Regions from separate parts of the Salicola sp. Rm-C-2C1-2 genome, predicted to be linked through region 2. Evidence: predicted binding sites of a transcription regulator. Region 2 holds the regulator's gene; each other region holds the start of a gene.

Region 1 (5,838 bases), on a different contig from region 2:
CGCCACCGTGCCGGACTGCCCCACAAAACCAATCTTACCCGGCAGCACCCCCATGTGGGCGTAGGTGGCGTTAAGCTGGGTATCCGGCGACATGATGCCGATAGTATTGGGCCCCAGAATCCGGATACCGGCTTTTTTGGCGGCATCCCGCACCGCGTACATCAGTGGCTCGCCATTGCGGCTGTAGGAGCGCGACATTCCCCCGGTCATCACCATGGCCGTGCGAACTCCGCATTCGCCCAGCTGGCGTACCAGCTTGGGCACCGTCTCCGGGGGCGTGCAGATGATCGCCAGATCCGGCGCCCAGGGCATGTGCTTGATGCGCCGCTCACAGCGAATGCCGTGCACCTTGTCATAACCGTGGCGGTTCACCACCAGCAGCTGGCCCGGATAATCTCCGGCCATGAGATTGCGCAGCACCATACCGCCCAGGCTTGTGGCCCGCTCAGAGGCCCCGATAACCGCTATGGAGCGTGGGTTGAACAGCGCATTGAGATGCCGGGTGGACATAAGCCCCTCTTCCAGATCCTTTCAGGATTCCCGATTGCCTTGCCACATTCGCTCTTGCGGCTCACAATCATTGACCAAAGTGTAACCTGCATGGCGAGGCGCGACGATGGCAACAGCTTACTTCCATCACCCGGACTGTGAAAGACATGACATGGGGGACGACCATCCAGAAAGCCCCCGGCGGCTCAGCGCCATCCGCGAGCATCTTCAGCAGACCGGGCTCTGGGAACAGCTGAGCCTCAACGAGGCGGAAGAAGCGGCTCACGATGAACTGCGCCGCGCCCACCCGGACAGCTACATCAACCAGCTTGAGCAGATGACGCCCAGCCAGGGCCGCGTCATGGCAGACCCGGACACCGCCATGAACCCACACACCTTCCGCTCCGCCAAGCTCGCAGCAGGTTCGGGGATCCAGGCCGTGAACCAGGTCCTGACCAACCAGGCCCGCAACGCCTTCTGCGCCGTCCGCCCACCGGGCCATCATGCCGAGCGCAGCCGCACCATGGGGTTCAGCTTTTTCAACAACATCGCCGTTGCGGCTCAGCACGCCCTCAGCTTTCATCACCTGGAGCGGGTCGTGATCCTCGATTTCGACGTGCACCAGGGCAACGGCACTGTGGACATCTTTCACCATGACCCACGCGTGCTGATGTGCTCCAGTTTCCAGCACCCGTTCTACCCGTTCACGCACAGCCACGGTATGCCGGGCCATATCCTCAACGTGCAGCTGGCTCCGGGCACTGACAGTGCCACTTTCCGCAAGGCCGTTACCGAAAGCTGGTTCGAGGCAATCACCGCGTTTGATCCGCAACTGATTCTGGTGTCAGCCGGTTTTGACGCGCACCAGCTTGACCCGCTGGCCGAAGTGAACCTGGCAACCGACGACTACGCCTGGCTCACACAGCAGATCACCCGTCTGGCCGGCGAGCTGTGCCGCGGGCGGGTGGTGTCAATGCTCGAAGGCGGCTACCATCTGCAATCGCTGACCGAAGGGGTCGAGGCGCACATCCGCGGGCTTCTGGCGGCCGGGAAGTGATCGCTACGGGGTGATTGCCGCCTCATAGCGGTTACTGAAAAGGCGCTCCAGCGTGCCATCGCGGTGCATGGCTTGCATGGCCTCGGCAATGGCTTGCGCCGCCTTGTCGCGGGACGACGTATGCGCCATGTAAATCTTGCCCTGCAACGTCTCCAGCGACAGTAAGGTGCGAACCGGCGAACGCTCTTTGCTGAGATCAACGCCACTCGGAATGGCAACATCGGTGGCCACCAACGCCCTGAGGCGCCCTCGATGCAACAGGTTCAGCCCGTGCGCGACGTTGTTCACCGGTACTTTGTTGATGGCCTCATTGGCTGCAAAGACGTGGCCGTACCAGGTGCCGCTGAGATACCCCACGTTCTCCCCGTTCAGATCACTCAACGCCTCGATGGACTGATCATCGACGCGCCCTAAAACCAACGCCTCGACTTCCACAAGATCCGCCACAGGCCGACCTATCTCGCTGATGCCAGGGGCTACGAAGGTGGGCACAAAATCCGCGTCTCCGTTCTCCATCTCAAGGATGGCCCGGCTGTGCGGGCGGATCTGATAACGGATGGGGATGTCGATACGCGTGCGGATGTCTTCGACCAGATCCACCAGAAGCCCCCGCCGCTCCCCCTCAGGGGTGCGCTCCGCCCAGGGCTCAATAGCAGCCAAGCTGAATACCACCGGCTCCATCGGTTTGGAGCCAACCTGCTGGCCAACGCCATGGAGCGAGACCAGCATCAGGAGCAAACCGTACAACAGGGCGCGCCGCATAGTGGCTCCATTCCTATAGCATGCCCTGCAGTAAAGCACAGAGACTGGAAGCCGTCAGCCCCTTATTCAGCCAGCGTCGCGCTGGCGCAGAAAGTCTACAGCCTCCTCGCGGATGCCTTCCCAGCCTTCCTTGATGGTGCGCAACAAGCCAGCGATCTCATCCAATTTCTCCACGTCATTGCGGACACTGGCCTCTAACAACCCGCGCTCCATGTAGTCATAGAGCGCTTCCAGATTGGCCGCCAGTTCACCGCCCTGTTCAAAGTCCAGAGCGCCACGCAGCCCACCAATGATCTCCATGGTTTTACCGATCAGGTTGCCCTTGCCGGCGTAATCCTTAGCCTGGATCCGATTCTTGGCCATATTGATGCGCTCCAGCGCACCGTCCAGCAACAGCTGGATCAGCTTATGCGGGTCCGCATCGGTAATGCTGGTCTGGGTGTTCACCTGCTGGTAAGCCTGCAGTGCGTTCATGATTCTACCCCTGTTGCGTTTTTTGATTGGTCGCCATCAAACATTAACGGTTATCCGCCACCACCACCCGAACTACTAAACTGCCGGCTGAGAAAGTCCTGGGTACTGTTGAACTGGGCAATGCGCGAATCGGCTGCGGTGAACCGGCTGGTGAGCCGGTCCCGGTAGGACTGGATCCGGTCATTCAGGTCTTCGCGCTGGTCTGCAATATCATCCAGCTCATTGTTCAAAGCTTCGGTTCGCGACCCCAGGGCCCCATCGGAATCAACAATACTGGAAACACGATCAGTAAGGCGCTCGCTAACGCCCTGAATGAATTTGACACTGCCCCGGTCACCCGTCTGACTGCCGTTAACCTCAACCTGAAGGCCGTTGGCGGCGTTGTCGCTGTTTGCCAGAAACAGAACCTGGCCGTCGCCTTCTGCTGTTGCCCCGTTGATCGTGCCCTGAACGTCCTGCCCTGCTGTCCCGGTCTGTGTCGACAGCCCCAGTTCGGACTCTGTATTGGTATCAACGCGAGTGATGGCAACGTTGGAATCACTGCCATAGCTGCCAGAAGTGAACGTAAGGCTGCCGCTGCCATCAACGCCAACGCTCACCTGCTTGTCGGCCGCGTTCAACGCATCATTGGCGTTAAGCTGGGTCTGGATCTCGCTAGCCAGTTCCTCACGGGTGTAGTCGCCAGCGGTGACATCAATACTGGCCGATGTCTCGCCATCCACTTCAAAACTCAGGCTGTTATTGTCTGCGTCCACGGTCACGCTCGCAGGCGTCTGCGTACTCGATACCAGCTGGCCCTGCTGCGCTGCTTGGGAGACGTTAATGGCGTACTCCCCCGGTTGGGTGTCGGAGCCGCTGCGCACAAACGACACCTGCGAATCCGTGGTGCGCCCCTGTTCCGCAAACAGCGCCGTCACATCATCCGGGTTGGCCTTGAGCTTGTCTTTGAACGTCTGGGCATCGAACTCCAGCTTGCCATTCTCAAAATTCGTGGTTATTCCCACATCAGACAGACTGCGCACGCCGGCGTTTTCCAGACCCGGCACGATCTGGTTCAACTCATTCTTGATCTGGTTCTCGATATTGCGGACCGTCGGATCCCCAGTCAGCAGGCTGCCGCCGTCCTCCTGGTTGTAGGCGGTAAGCTCATTAACCGCACCCTTGAAGGCATTGAACTTATCCACGAAGGCCTGGACCTTGTCCGCCACCGCCCCCGTATCCTGGGTCACATCCACGGAGGTGGTGCCGGTATCCTGGAGCTGGAAGGTGAGCCCATCGACCACGCCTTCAACATTGTTCGAGGAACGGGTTACATCAATACCATTGACCGACAGCTTGGCATCCTGGGCGGCAACGGTTTCGTCCAGATTCTTGGCGTTGGCGTTGAACGCAAACTGCGACAGGCCGGCGTTATCCGTATTGTTACCATCCGCGTCGGAAACCGACACTGTCACGTCATTGGCTGTACCGCTTTGTCTGGCGGACAGCGTCATGCGATAGCCACTGCCGGTATCCACGATACCGGCGGAAACACCCGCTTCGGACTCGTTAATGCTGTTCGCAAGCCCCTGGAGGGTGTCGTTACTGTCGTCCACGTTGATGGTCGTGCTCTGATCCCCGGTCTCGATCGTGAGACTGCCCTGGCCAACACTTGTTGAATCACGGTCCGTAAAGGTTCCAGAGGCCAGAGACTGACTCTGGGCCAGCTGCTGCACGTCCAGACTGTAACTGCCAGGGCTGGCATTGGTGCTATCCACCGACGCAGACACACTGCTGCCACTGGTATTGGCAGAGAAAGCACGCATTGCATCCGGTGACCCAAGCTCACTCATGGGCTGACGCAGGTCTGTCACGGCACTGCGCACTTTGCCGAACGCCGAAATCATCGCCTCGGTTTCTTGCTTTTCCTGATTCAACCGGTTTTCGGCTGGCCCGCGCTGGGCCTTGGTCAGCCTGTCAACCAGGTCCGAATTCAGAACACCGGATCCAACACCCAGCGATGATATACCACCCATGGCAGCACCCCCTTTCAAGGCCTGATTGCCATCCATTCCATTTAACGGCGAGCTCCGGCAAAACTTTGCCCTCATTTTGCCGGTATTATGTTACTGATTGTAAGCAGGCGCCGGATTTGCCGCTCCACACGCGCTCTAAAAACACGCTAACACTCCGTGTGCACACCCCGTGCCACTTCAATGCTTACCGCCCCGAACAAAAAACCGCCACCACCCCTGGGGCAATGGCGGTACGTTTAGCAGCTTCCTGAACGGTTTAGACGCGTATGTTGAGCAGTGCTATGGGTTCGTCCTGTTGCAGCTTCTCAGCCAGCTTCAGCGCCAGCTCATCCGGAATCTGGCGCACCACCTGATCCGTTTGCGGGTCAATGACCTTGACCACGGTCTGGCCCGTTTCATCGTGCACCTCGAACGCCAGATCCCGCTGAACGGATTGCACGAAGTCATTGAGCCGCGACACCGCGTTATCCAGTTCATCGCGCTGGTTCTGGTTCCGCGGTTGCCCGCGCTGCGCCTGGCGCGCTTCGGCCAATGCATCGCCAAGGCGCCTGTCATCACGACTCCGGGTATCACCAGCCGTGTTGTCAGCGTCCACTGGTGACGACGACCGCTCCGTTGCGCCCTGATTGCCATCAGGCCGCTGGTTCGGCGCCGGGCCATTAATGCTCCCTTCGCTCATACCCCACCTCGCCTGCCATCAAACGGCCGGGCCGCCACCCCGGGGATGGCGGCCGCCCTGGTGAGCCGTTTACTGCAGCAGCGACAGGGCCTGCTGGGGCGACTGATTGGCCTGGGACAGTACCGAGATGCCGGCCTGCTGCAGCACGTTCGCCTTCTGGAGCTTGGCCGACTCGGCAGCGAAGTCCGCATCCCGGATCCGGCTGTTGGCAGCGGACAGATTCTCGGACGTTGTCTCCAGGTTCGAGATGGTGGAATCAAACCGGTTCTGGGTGGCACCCAGTTCCGAACGGATGTTATTCACCTGATCCAGCGCCCGATCCACCTGATTGATGGCATCGTTAGCACCTTCGACCGTCGAAA
Region 2 (5,838 bases):
GCGCGCTTCACCCTGGATGCGATGCCCGGGAAACAGATGGCCATCGACGCAGACCTCAACGCCGGGCTGATCAATCAGGATGAAGCCAAGGTGCGCCGTGAAGAGGTTGCCGGCGAGGCGGAATTCTACGGCTCCATGGATGGTGCCTCCAAGTTCGTTCGCGGTGACGCCATTGCGGGCCTTCTCATACTGTTCATCAACATCGTTGGTGGTGTCAGCATCGGCATGTTCCAGCACGGACTGGCCTTTGGTCAGGCGGTTGAGAACTACGCCCTGCTGACGATCGGTGATGGCCTTGTGGCACAGATCCCCTCACTGCTGCTGTCAGCGGCCGCGGCCATCATCGTGACGCGGGTGGGTAAATCCCAGGAAATGTCAGCTCAGGTTGTCGAGCAGATGTTCTCGTCGCCGCATGCTCTCGGCATTGCGGGTGGCATCCTGATCGGCCTTGGCTTGATCCCGGGCATGCCCTCTGTGGCTTTCATTGGGCTGGGCGCTATGGCGGCGACGGTGGCCTGGTTCATCTGGAAGCGCAGCCAGCAGGTTGTAGAGGAGGGGGCGGCACCGGTGGCTCGTCAGGCAGCCGTCAGCGAGGGGGGTGGTGCACAGCAACGCACCATCACCGAGGATCAGCAACAGGCCCTGCCGGGCGAAGGCACCGGAGAAAGCAAAGAGCTTGCCTGGGAGGACGTGGTCAATGTCGATATTGTCGGTCTTGAGGTGGGGTACCGTCTGATTCCGCTGGTCGACAAGAACCAGGGTGGGCAGCTGCTGGCTCGGATCAAGGGGGTGCGCAAGAAGCTTTCCCAGGATCTGGGCTTTCTTATGCCCTCGGTGCATATCCGCGACAACCTGGACCTGATGCCCAATGTCTACCGCCTCACGCTGATGGGCGTGACTCTGGCGGAAGCTGAGATCCATCCTGAGCGTGAGCTGGCCATCGATCCGGGACAGGTGTTCGGCAAGGTTGAGGGAATCGCGGGTAAGGATCCGGCTTTCGGCCTGGATGCGACCTGGATCGAGACGTCCCAGAGGGATCAGGCGCAGACACTGGGCTACACGGTGGTGGATGCCTCCACTGTTGTTGCGACCCACCTGAACCAGGTGCTGCAGGAACATGCCCACGAACTTCTTGGTCACGAGGAAGTGCAGAAGTGGCTGGACCAGCTTGAGAAAGCCTCGCCCAAGCTCGCCGAGGAGTTGGTTCCCAATACCGTGTCCATCAGCCTGCTTCTGAAGGTGCTGCAGAATCTGCTGCTGGAGGAGGTGCCGATCCGCGACATGCGCAGTATTGCCGAGGCTATCGTCAATGTTCAGCCACGCAGCCAGGATCCGAGTGTTCTGACCACAGCAGCGCGCAAGTCGCTCAAGCGGATGATTGTCCAGCAGCTGTGCGGGAACGAGACAGAGGTGCCGGTGATCACGCTGGACCCGCAGTTGGAACAGATGTTGCTTAAGTCTGTACAGCAGGGTCAGCAATCCGGCACTGCCGATGATATCGGCATGATTCTGGAGCCTAATATGGTTGAGAAACTCCAGCGTTCACTCTCGGATGCGGCCCAGAAACAGGAAGCGGTCGGTAAGCCCGCCATCCTGCTGGTATCGGCTCCCCTGCGGCCGGTGCTGGCAAGGTTTGTCCGGTATGGAGTGGAACGACTGCACGTTCTGTCCTATCAGGAGATTCCGGAGAACAAGCAGGTCACGATTGTGTCGTCCATAGGCCAATAAACTGACGGCGGCGGAGGTTCCCTGCCATGCAAGTCAAACGCTTCTTTGCTCCCACCATGCCCGAGGCGCTGCGGATGGTCCGCAGTGAAATGGGTGACGACGCGGTGATTCTATCGAGCAAGCGGGTGGATGATGGCGTCGAAATCGTGACGGCACTTGATTATGACGAGGGAGAAGTGCGCAGTCAGCTGGGTGTGGCGGACGAGGACAAAGCCAACGCCTCGCGCCTGGCTGAGCTGCAGGCGGAGAAGCACCGCAAGCTGGAGGAGGCGAAGGCCAAATCCCGGGCCCATATCAGTGACGTCCAGCAGCGTTCCCGCCACAGTCAGGAGCCAGTAGGACCCGCTGCTGTGGGCGCAGGTGATTCAGAACCAGAGCCGGAGCCGGAACACCTCCCTGTTTCGGGTGAATCAGGCGATGCGCTGAGCTCCATGCGCGCGGAGATCCATTCACTGCGTGATATGCTCCAGCAGATGAGCGGTCAGCAGTCCGGCTCAAACCCTGGCGAGAAAACTCAGGGCGTAGTGGAACAGCGCCTGTCGGACCGTTTGCAGGATCTGGGACTGTCGCGTGAGCAGGCGCGAGAACTGGCTGCGGAGCATGGCCAGGGACGACTGGATGTGGGCTGGAAGAGTGCGCTTAAGGCGCTTGCGGCCAGAATGGGTACGGTGCAGGCGGATCCGCTGGAACAAGGGGGTATCCATGCCCTGCTGGGGCCGACTGGTTCCGGCAAAACCACCACCATTGGTAAGATGGCGGCGCAGTTTGTGCTGCGTCATGGTGCGGAACAGCTGGCGCTTGTGACGACGGACCGATACCGTGTGGCAGCGCATGAGCAGTTGTTCGTTTTCGGGCGTATTCTTAATGTGCCGGTCCGGGTGGTGGACGAGGCTAACAGCCTGGACGCCATTCTGGATGATCTTTCAGACCGCAAGCTGATACTGATTGACACAGCTGGCCTTACGGCAGCGGACCGCGGCTGGGAAGAGCAGATTGAAGAGCTTGTGAGCAGCCGGCATTGGGTACACCCGTACCTTCTGATTTCAGCGACCAGTCAGCCGCGCATTATGCAATCCACCTGGCATTGCTATAATGCCGTGGGGCTCGCGGGGTGTATCCTGACCAAGACGGATGAGGCTCTGACCCTCGGCGAGGTGGTAGGATTTGCGGCGCAGAGTCAGCTGCCGGTCGCGTTCTACACCAATGGCCAGAAAATCCCCGATGACCTGCACCGCGCAGGGGCGGCGGATCTGGTCAAACAGGCCGTACGTCGCCATCAGGCGCTCAATCGCGGCGAGAGCGCCATGGCCGAAGGCGCCTGATATGGGATCGGGCGTTTCCTCACAATGCAACAGCAACAGGACGGGAGAGCCCATTCCGCATGACTAAACCGGTACAGGTGATCGCGGTCACCGGTGGCAAGGGTGGCGTTGGCAAGAGCAACGTCTCGGTCAATCTCGGCATCGCGCTCTGCGAAATGGGGCAGCGGGTCGTGGTGCTGGATGCTGACCTGGGTCTTGCCAATATCGACGTTCTTCTGGGTATCAGCGCCACCTACAACATTTCAGATGTCCTCGCTGGCGAGTGCTCGCTCGCCGACATCCTCGTGGACGGTCCCGGTGGTATCCGGATCGTGCCGGCCTCGTCTGGAACCCAGCGCATGACCAATCTCAGTCACATGGAGCATGCCGGGCTGATTTCCGCTTTCAGTGAACTCGGTGACGACATCGACGTACTGATTGTTGATACTGCAGCGGGTATCTCGGAGGCCGTGGTCAGCTTTCTGCGGGCATCCCAGGAAATCATGCTGGTGGTCAATGACGAGCCCACCTCCATCACGGACACCTACGCCCTGATCAAGCTCATGAATCGGGACTATGACACCCACAGGTTCCGGGTTCTGGCGAATATGGTGCGTACCGAGCAGGACGGCAAAACGCTTTACGACAAACTTTATCGGGTCACTGAGCGGTTTCTTGATGTTGCGTTACAATATGTTGGAACCATCCCCCTCGATGACGCGGTCAAGAAAGCGGTTCGCCGTCAGAAGGCGGTGATGGAACTCTACCCGAATGCCAAAGCTTCCGGTGCTTTTCGGGAACTTGCGAAGAAGGTGGATCAGTGGCCGTTGCCGTCGTCACCGCGGGGTCACCTGGAGTTTTTTGTGGAACGGCTCGTCCAGGACTGATCGGGTTTTTATTCTTGAGCAGGGGGTTACGGGAGTGGCCATATCATGACGCAGTCCGGGCCGCTTGAACTCTACACACAGACCCATCGGGCCGATGTGGACGATCTCGTGGAGAGCCACATGCCCCTGGTCAAGAAGATCGCGTTACACTTGATGGCGCGCCTTCCTGATCATATCCAGCTCGAAGATCTGATGCAGGCTGGTATGGTTGGGCTATTGGAGGCGGCGCGCAAGTATGAAGCTGGTCAGGGTGCGACCTTTGAAACCTATGCCGGCATCCGTATCCGCGGGGCGATTGTCGACGAAATACGTCGCGGTGACTGGGTGCCTCGCTCGGTACACCGTAATGCCCGCCGTATTTCCGAAGCGATCCAGACCATCGAGGCACGTGAAGGTCGCGACGCGAAAGACGCGGAGGTTGCAAATGAGCTCGGAGTATCGCTTGACGAGTACCACAGCCGAGCCAGTGATGCGACCACCGGGCGTCTTTTCAGCCTTGATGAGTTGACTGAAAAGAATGAGCACATCAATGACCAGGCCCCGCAAGAAGGCCCTGAGGGTGATCTTCAGGATGCGGATTTCCGCAGCGCGCTGGCAGGGGAGATTGACCAGCTTCCCGAGCGTGAACGGCTGGTTTTATCGCTTTACTATCAGGATGAACTCAACCTCAAGGAGGTGGGCGCCGTGCTCGGAGTCAGTGAATCGCGGGTCAGCCAGATTCATGGCCAGGCAGCAGCCCGGTTGAGGGCACGCATGCTGGCGCGTCTGGGAAGCTGACTGGTTAGATTGGAACAAACGTCTAGACTGTGAAAGTGAGTGTTGTAGCACGAGCCGCTCAGGCCGGCGTGACAACAACCGAAGTTTGGGAGGCTGTTTTGGACAAGAACATGAAGATTCTTGTTGTGGATGATTTCTCCACGATGAGACGGATCGTGAGGAACCTGCTGCGCGACCTCGGCTTCAACAACATCGAGGAGGCGGATGACGGCAATAGCGCGCTTCCGATGCTGCGTAATGGCAAGTTCGACTTCCTGATAACGGACTGGAACATGCCAGGTATGAGCGGTATGGAGCTGCTTCAGGCAATTCGGGCTGATGAGAACCTTAAAAATCTGCCCATTCTGATGGTTACTGCCGAGGCCAAACGGGATCAGATCGTGGCCGCTGCGCAGGCGGGTGTGAACGGTTATGTGGTCAAACCGTTTACGGCTGCGGTACTCAAAGACAAGATCGAAAAGATTTTTGAACGCATTGAGTGAATCAGGTGCAGACGGCATGAGCGAGCTCAACCGGGAAGACATTACCGAGGAAGTGGCAGAAGAGCTCAAAGGGCACGCCACAGCCCTCAAAGACGCTCTGGATCGGGGTGATATCAGCGATGCCATGCAGCGTATTGCTGAACTGGGTGAGGTGCGTGATCGCAGTCTCTACCGTGAGGTGGGCCGCCTGACCCGCAGTCTTCACGAGGCGCTGCGTAACTTCGAGATCAAGGCTGAGAATCGCGAACAGCAGGAAGAGCTGTCCAAGATGGCTGATGCCTCCGACCGCCTGGATTATGTGGTGCGCCTGACCAGTGATTCGGCGAACAAGACTATGGATCTGGTCGAGGACACCATGCCGGTTGCCTCGAATCTGCGCGAGGAAGCCAATGCCATCCGAGAAGACTGGGGAAGGTTGCGGCGGCGGGAGATGAAACCTTCCGAGTTTCGCGAGCTGTATCGCCGGATCGATGCTTTTCTGGATCGCATTGTTTCGGATTCGGATCGGTTGCACGGTAATCTCTCTGAAATCCTGTTGGCGCAGGACTTTCAGGATATTACCGGACAGGTTATCCAGCGTGTGACTTCGCTGGTGAAAGAGGTTGAAGACCATCTGGTCAAGTTGATGGTTATGGCCAGTGACGTGGACAGGATTGCCGGCGT
Region 3 (5,838 bases), on a different contig from region 2:
GTCATGGAACCGAGTGCCCCTTCAGCGGTCTGCGCCAGGGAAACGCCATCATTGGCATTCCGGATCCCTACCTCCAGACCCTGGGTCTGGGATTCAAACCGTGTTGAAATGGCCAGCCCCGCTGCGTCGTCCGCCGCGCTGTTAATCCGAAGGCCGGAGGAAAGGCGCTCCAGAGCCGTGTCCTGTGCGCCCTGACTCCGGTCCAGGTTCCGTTGCGCGTTGAGGGACGCGATATTGGTGTTGATGATCTGAGGCATGGCTTTTTCCTCCGTCCTCTCTATCTGCCGGCCGGGCGTTGCCGGTGCCGACCCTGGTTCGATCAAAGATTGTTTGTCTCAATCGTGTTAAGCGAAGGGTGTGCCAATTCTGGTTCTGAGTTTTCAGATTGCTGTTTATAAATGGAAAATCGAGATTCGTTTGAGGTGGTGACAGGTGATTCTGCCGGTGCTCTGCCGTATTGTTGGCAGGCTTTTGCCGCTTATTCAGGGTGGTGGTGTGAGGCCTTTATGAGCTAAGCTTCACTAAATTACTCGGAATTAATGAACAAGGATTTTGTTTTGACGAGCAAGCCCGTTCAGGTCGCGCCGGATCTTATTGACGTAGGCCGCCCGCTGCTTTGGCCGCTGTACAGCGCCACCCATACGCTGCTGGCGCCGCAGGGCCATGTGGTTCAGACAGAAGGCGAGTGTGAGCGGTTCCGGGCGCAGGGGTATTACCATCCGCCGGAGCGGCTGGAGGAGCGCTTCATCTCGGAGGGCGCGGCGCTGGATTCACTCAGCCCCATCAATCCCTTTACCGAATACGGCTTCCTGCTGGTGGCGCTGGAGCGGACGCTGGATGCGCTGGCGCGGGGGCAGAACGATGCCCGGCAGCGGCTGATGGATCTGGTCCAGCGGGTGCGGCTGGCGGGCATGAGCAACCCCGATGCGTGTCTGGCGTTGGTCCATGTGTACGCTGCTCGCCCCAGTGTGCATGAGCAGGCGCTGTTCTATGCGCTGTTGTGCTGGTTTGTGGGCACGGAGCTTGAGTGCGGGGAAGAGGCCTTACAGCAGCTTGTTGCCGCGGCGCTCAGCGCCAATATCGCGCTCATGCCGTTCCAGGACCGATTGAACGCCTCGCGCGCCAAGCTGTCTGAGCAGCAGCGCGTCATCATACGCCGGCATCCGCAGCGCAGTGCCGAGGTGGTTGCGGCCGCTGGTATTACGGATAAGCCCATCACCAATGCCATTCGCCAGCACCATGAGGAGTGCGACGGCAATGGTTACCCCGATGGCCTTCAGGCCCGTGATATCAGCCAGCACGCCCGGATACTGGCGCTGGCGGAGCGGTATGTGGCGCTGATTACGAGGCGCGCCTACCGCGACCGCTACCGCACGGACGATGCCTTGCGCTACCTGCTGGATGCCGCCCGCGAGGATCCTCAGAAAGCTCATTACCGCGCGCTCTATAACACGCTCACCATCCATCCACCCGGTGCGCTGGTGCAGCTCAGGAATGGCGAAACCGCCGTGATTGCCAAACGTGCCACGGAGGAGCGGCCCTTGGAGTTGGTCTGCATCGCCAACCCTCAGGGCCATGTCTATCTTGACCCCTTCAAACGGCGGGATGATGGCAGCCATACTCTGATTGAACAGACGGTGGTAACAGAGCCCAGGCCCTCTCTGGATCTTGCCCGGTTGCTGGGATGAGCTGGGAGTAGCTACTGCACGGCCAGCGATTCGCCGTTTTCCACACCAAACAGTGCTGCCAACCGCTTACCGCTGAACACGCGCTCCCAAAAGAGCGATACGCATTCAGTGTGACTCAGTGGCGCGTAAATACCTCTTCCAGCGTTTGGGCCTCCAGAACATTCTCGCCCCACCTTTCCAGTTCATCGGTGCTGGCCTCGTCGAGTCGTTGTTGTGTTTCCGGATCCAGCTCGCCGAACCGGCGTTTCAGAAGGCGAGTCAGAAGGGCGCGCTCCCCCTCGGTCTGGCCCTGTGAAAGCCCCTTCTGAATGCCTTCATCCCGCGCTCGTCCAACAATGCCCGTCATAACGTTACTCTCCTGTGGGAATCTTTGATCATATTCTATACGTTCATTATCCGTCAGCTCGGTGTAGCTGTCGATAAAGTCGATATACTTGGCCCGGCGGTTGGGATCGCTGTCCAGCTCCAACAGGCCGCGGATGGCGTGCGCGTACATCTCGATTTTCTGTTCCTGGGGCCACTGCATATTGGGCAGGTTGATCCGGGCCACCGGGTTGGTGCTGTCAAAGTAATCCTCGGCTCGCAGCCGGGCGAGTTCGCATGGAATATAGCGGAAATTCAGATAGGTACGGTATTCGCTGCCGAGCGTGAGTGTCCTAGGCATATCGCGCCCGGCGCGGAGAAAGATAACGACCGGCACAATGCGATCCACCTGCTCCAGTTCCGCCACATCCAGGCAGTAGTGCGCCAGCCGGTGAATGGAAAACCGGGAGGGCTGGGTTTCCTCTTCAATCGCGAATAATAAAGCTTCCCGGCGCCCGTCAGGCCAGGTGGCCATCAGGGGAACGTCCAGTTCGCGGAAACGGTCCCCGAGGCGCTGCTTGAGCTGCTGCTCGCGGACAGGCCGGACGGTGACGGTCTCATCAATGGCCTCAGCTTCGTCAGCCGCGAAGAAGGTGAGGGCGTCTTGTCGGTAGTCGAGTATCAGGTTCTTGAAGTTCTGGTCGTGATCCATCCATGGCTCCGGTATTCAAGCTGTTTTAATCGCGCTGTGTTGGCGATACATGTCGGTATGAGTCAGCGTTACTGTATATTATGCTGTATAGACGGTATCCGGCAAGCCTGACAAAGATCGGGAGCCCAGGCCCTCACTGGATCTTGCCCGGTTGCTGGGGTGAGCCGGCGGTAACTACTGCGGGGCCAGCGATTCGCCGTTTTCCACACGAAACAGCGCTGCAAACCGCTCACCGCTGAACACGCCCGCTCCGGGAACCGCCAGGATCGTAACCGCCACCATGCCAGCACCGCAGCGCACCCAGAGGCCTTCATTGAGTCGCAGCTCGCCGAGTGAGCAATCCGAGGGGGCGGGCACCGATTCGTCACCCAGTTCATGGATGGCGATCACCTCCCCCCTGAATACGGCCTGGGCGGGATGGTAAGGGGTGCAGGCACGCACCTGATTGCGGACGGAGTCAGTGGGGTTGCTGAAATCAATCCAGAGCGCCTCCTCCCGAAGGGGCGGGTAGGTGGTGCCGGTGCCCTGAGGCTCGCCTTGCGGCATGGCGCCGCTTGCCAGCAGGCCGTTGAGGGCGTGCATCACCTTGGGGGCGAGCGCATTCAATCGCCGGGTGAGGGTGCCCTGGGTCTCCGCTCTGTGCAGGCGGAATGGGAAGCGCAGCACGACCGGGCCCTGGTCCATCTCAGAGGTAAGGTGGTGGATGCACACCTCCGACTGCGCCAGCCCCAGCCGCAGGGGCCAGTACCAGACCGCTGCCGTTCTTACGGCTGGTAGCGGGGCAGGGTGGACGTTGAGCGCGCCCAGGCGGGCCTGTTGCGTGACGGATTCCGGAAGCCGGTGGTTGAAGATGATGGACAGAACCAGATCCGGCTCAAACGCAACCAGCGCCTGCTGCCATGCCGGAGCTGCGGTGGTCTCAAACCAGTGTACAGGCAGACCCAGCTCTGTGAGCCCGTAGTGGGCCAGAAACGCCTCGTCCTCCCTCGGGCAGAACAGCTCAATCCGGTGCCCCAGTTGCTGCAGGGCCTGGATGCAGTGGCGGGTGAAATGGGAGTAGCCGAAGACGGCGATGCGCATTCAGCTAGGCTCAGTGCCATTTAAAGACAGTGGCTCCCCAACCCTGTCGATGTGAGCTTTCAGCGCCTCGTTATCAATGTGATGGTACAGGGAAAGGTCCACCTTCCAGGGCAGCAGAAGGTCATCAATCGCCTGCTCCAGTTCCAGCAGCTGCCAGTGGGTCATTGCCGGGGCGATGAGAGTGAGGTCAATGTCTGAGGCGTAACGATGGGTCCCCTTGGCGCGGGACCCGAAAACAATGGCGCGTTCAATCGGGTAGCGCCCCAGGCAGGCTCTCAGCTGCTCCAGCGCATGGGCAGGAAGCCCGAACGTGTACCTTGGGTCAGCCGCTGAAGCCATGACGCTGCGCCTCCAGAGACATTGTATGGTCCAGTCCGTTCAGCAGCAGCTTCCAGCTCAGTTCGTAGGTGTACTCAAACGCTTGAATGACGCCCTGTTTCTCCAGTTCTGAAAGGGCGCGCGCCTGTGCCGTTTCCACAGCGTCGTTAAGCCGGGCCAGGGCTTTACGGAAGTTGGTTAGGCGCTGCAGCCAACGCACATCCGTCTGCTCGTTGCTCATCCGTTTTTTCCATGTGTTGTCAGATACTGTGTTGGTCGCATTGCCAGCCTTGCACTGTCCCCCTTGACGGTCGCGCAATCCATGACGCGCTCGGGCGGTAGGGGGGATTATCTGACAGCGCAACGTCGCTGTCGATGGAGTGAAAGTTCTGGCATGTCGGCGCGGGAGAAGCACGAACGTTATATACCTATTGACCAAGTAAGACAGCGATGGAGGCGTTGACAAGACGGCAGGTTGTCTTCGGGAATGACCCCCCTCTGCAATAATGGCCCTGTAACACTCGTTTACAAACTCCCCATCAAATCCCCTAAAGCTTCCGGGCCGGGTGCCGTTAAGTAACACAGAAGGCAGCAGTACCGGTTCCGCCGGTGCCTGAGCCTCTGACCACAACCAAACCGGTAACAGGCAGGAGAAAGGGTTATGGCAATCGGTATTAACACCAACGTTGCGTCCCTCAGTGCGCAGAACGAACTGAACAGCTCTAAAGCTACTAAAAATGAGGCACTGGAGCGTCTGTCATCCGGCCTGCGGATCAACTCCGCCAAGGACGACGCCGCCGGCCTCGCCATCTCAACCCGCTTTGAGGCCCAGATCAATGGTTTGGACCAGGCGAGCCGGAACGCCAACGACGGCATCTCGCTGGCCCAGACGGCCGAAGGCGCACTTGAGGAGACCACCAACTCGCTGCAGCGTGTGCGGGAACTGGCCGTCCAGGCCGCCAACGGCACCAACACCGATTCCGACCGGGCATCGCTGCAGAATGAGGCGGGCGAGCTGACTTCTGAAATCCAGCGGGTTGCGGACACCACCCAGTTCAACGGCCAGAACATTCTGGACGGTAACTTTGACGGCAAGCAGTTTCAGGTAGGCGCCAATGAAGGCCAGACCATTGATGTGTCCATTGACGACGCCAGCGCTGACTCTTTGGGTGCTGTAGCTGAAGTTTCTTCAACCAGAGTAACGGCAGGGGATAGCATATCAACTGGTACGCTTGATGGGACCAACCTTGATGTTGATATTAATGGGACCAAGATTAACAGCTCTGACCTGAGTTCTGATGGCGTATCAACTGAAGCCGATCAAGCGTCGGCGATTGCCGTGGCAAACGCGATCAATAACTCCGACATCGAGGGCGGCGTAACAGCTGAAGCGCAGGAAAACGTGACAACCGTGGGGGCGATTGCCGGCGGTACTGACGTCAAATCAGCCGAATTCACCATCAACGGGGTTGGTATTGATACCGGTGGCAGCAATGTGACCTCTGGAGATTCGACCGGGGTGTTGCAAGATGCCATTAATGATGTGAGTAACCAAACTGGTGTTACGGCGGAGCTGAACGATTCTAATCAGTTGGAGTTGACGGCAGAGGATGGACGCAACATCGCGATAGAGGGAACCGGAACATCCGCCAATATTTTCCAAACTTCTGCAAACGTTAATTCAACATCCCCTGATAACGTAACAACCGCGCAAGTGGAGCTACAGAGTTCCGAAAG

Evidence for each region. The regulator FliA, encoded in region 2, starts transcription of late flagellar genes. The targets are predictions, from matches to a motif close to CTAAAGTTNNNNNNNNNNCNGCCGATA.
Region 1: a site for FliA is predicted at 4,840-4,866, ahead of fliD (flagellar filament capping protein FliD). Genes of this name have one in related genera too.
Region 3: a site for FliA is predicted at 4,650-4,676, ahead of AAF659_RS09515 (flagellin N-terminal helical domain-containing protein). Genes of this name have one in related genera too.

What each region holds. Positions count from the first base shown of each region.
Region 1 covers NZ_JBEFNF010000004.1:212,048-217,885, reverse strand. Annotated here, with positions in the region: gene AAF659_RS09545 (bifunctional acetate--CoA ligase family protein/GNAT family N-acetyltransferase) at 1-510, opposite strand, end outside; gene AAF659_RS09540 (histone deacetylase family protein) at 617-1,546, shown strand; gene AAF659_RS09535 (substrate-binding periplasmic protein) at 1,550-2,308, opposite strand; gene fliS (flagellar export chaperone FliS) at 2,375-2,782, opposite strand; gene fliD (flagellar filament capping protein FliD) at 2,833-4,797, opposite strand; gene AAF659_RS09520 (flagellar protein FlaG) at 5,054-5,476, opposite strand; gene AAF659_RS09515 (flagellin N-terminal helical domain-containing protein) at 5,546-5,838, opposite strand, start outside.
Region 2 covers NZ_JBEFNF010000010.1:45,454-51,291, reverse strand. Annotated here, with positions in the region: gene flhA (flagellar biosynthesis protein FlhA) at 1-1,728, shown strand, start outside; gene flhF (flagellar biosynthesis GTPase FlhF) at 1,755-3,050, shown strand; gene AAF659_RS14270 (MinD/ParA family protein) at 3,110-3,916, shown strand; gene AAF659_RS14265 (RNA polymerase sigma factor FliA) at 3,962-4,693, shown strand; gene cheY (chemotaxis response regulator CheY) at 4,804-5,175, shown strand; gene AAF659_RS14255 (protein phosphatase CheZ) at 5,192-5,838, shown strand, end outside.
Region 3 covers NZ_JBEFNF010000004.1:206,106-211,943, forward strand. Annotated here, with positions in the region: gene AAF659_RS09485 (flagellin N-terminal helical domain-containing protein) at 1-257, opposite strand, end outside; gene AAF659_RS09490 (HD-GYP domain-containing protein) at 558-1,688, shown strand; gene AAF659_RS09495 (DUF4351 domain-containing protein) at 1,804-2,703, opposite strand; gene AAF659_RS09500 (methionyl-tRNA formyltransferase) at 2,878-3,783, opposite strand; gene AAF659_RS09505 (nucleotidyltransferase family protein) at 3,784-4,122, opposite strand; gene AAF659_RS09510 (nucleotidyltransferase substrate binding protein) at 4,106-4,342, opposite strand; gene AAF659_RS09515 (flagellin N-terminal helical domain-containing protein) at 4,763-5,838, shown strand, end outside.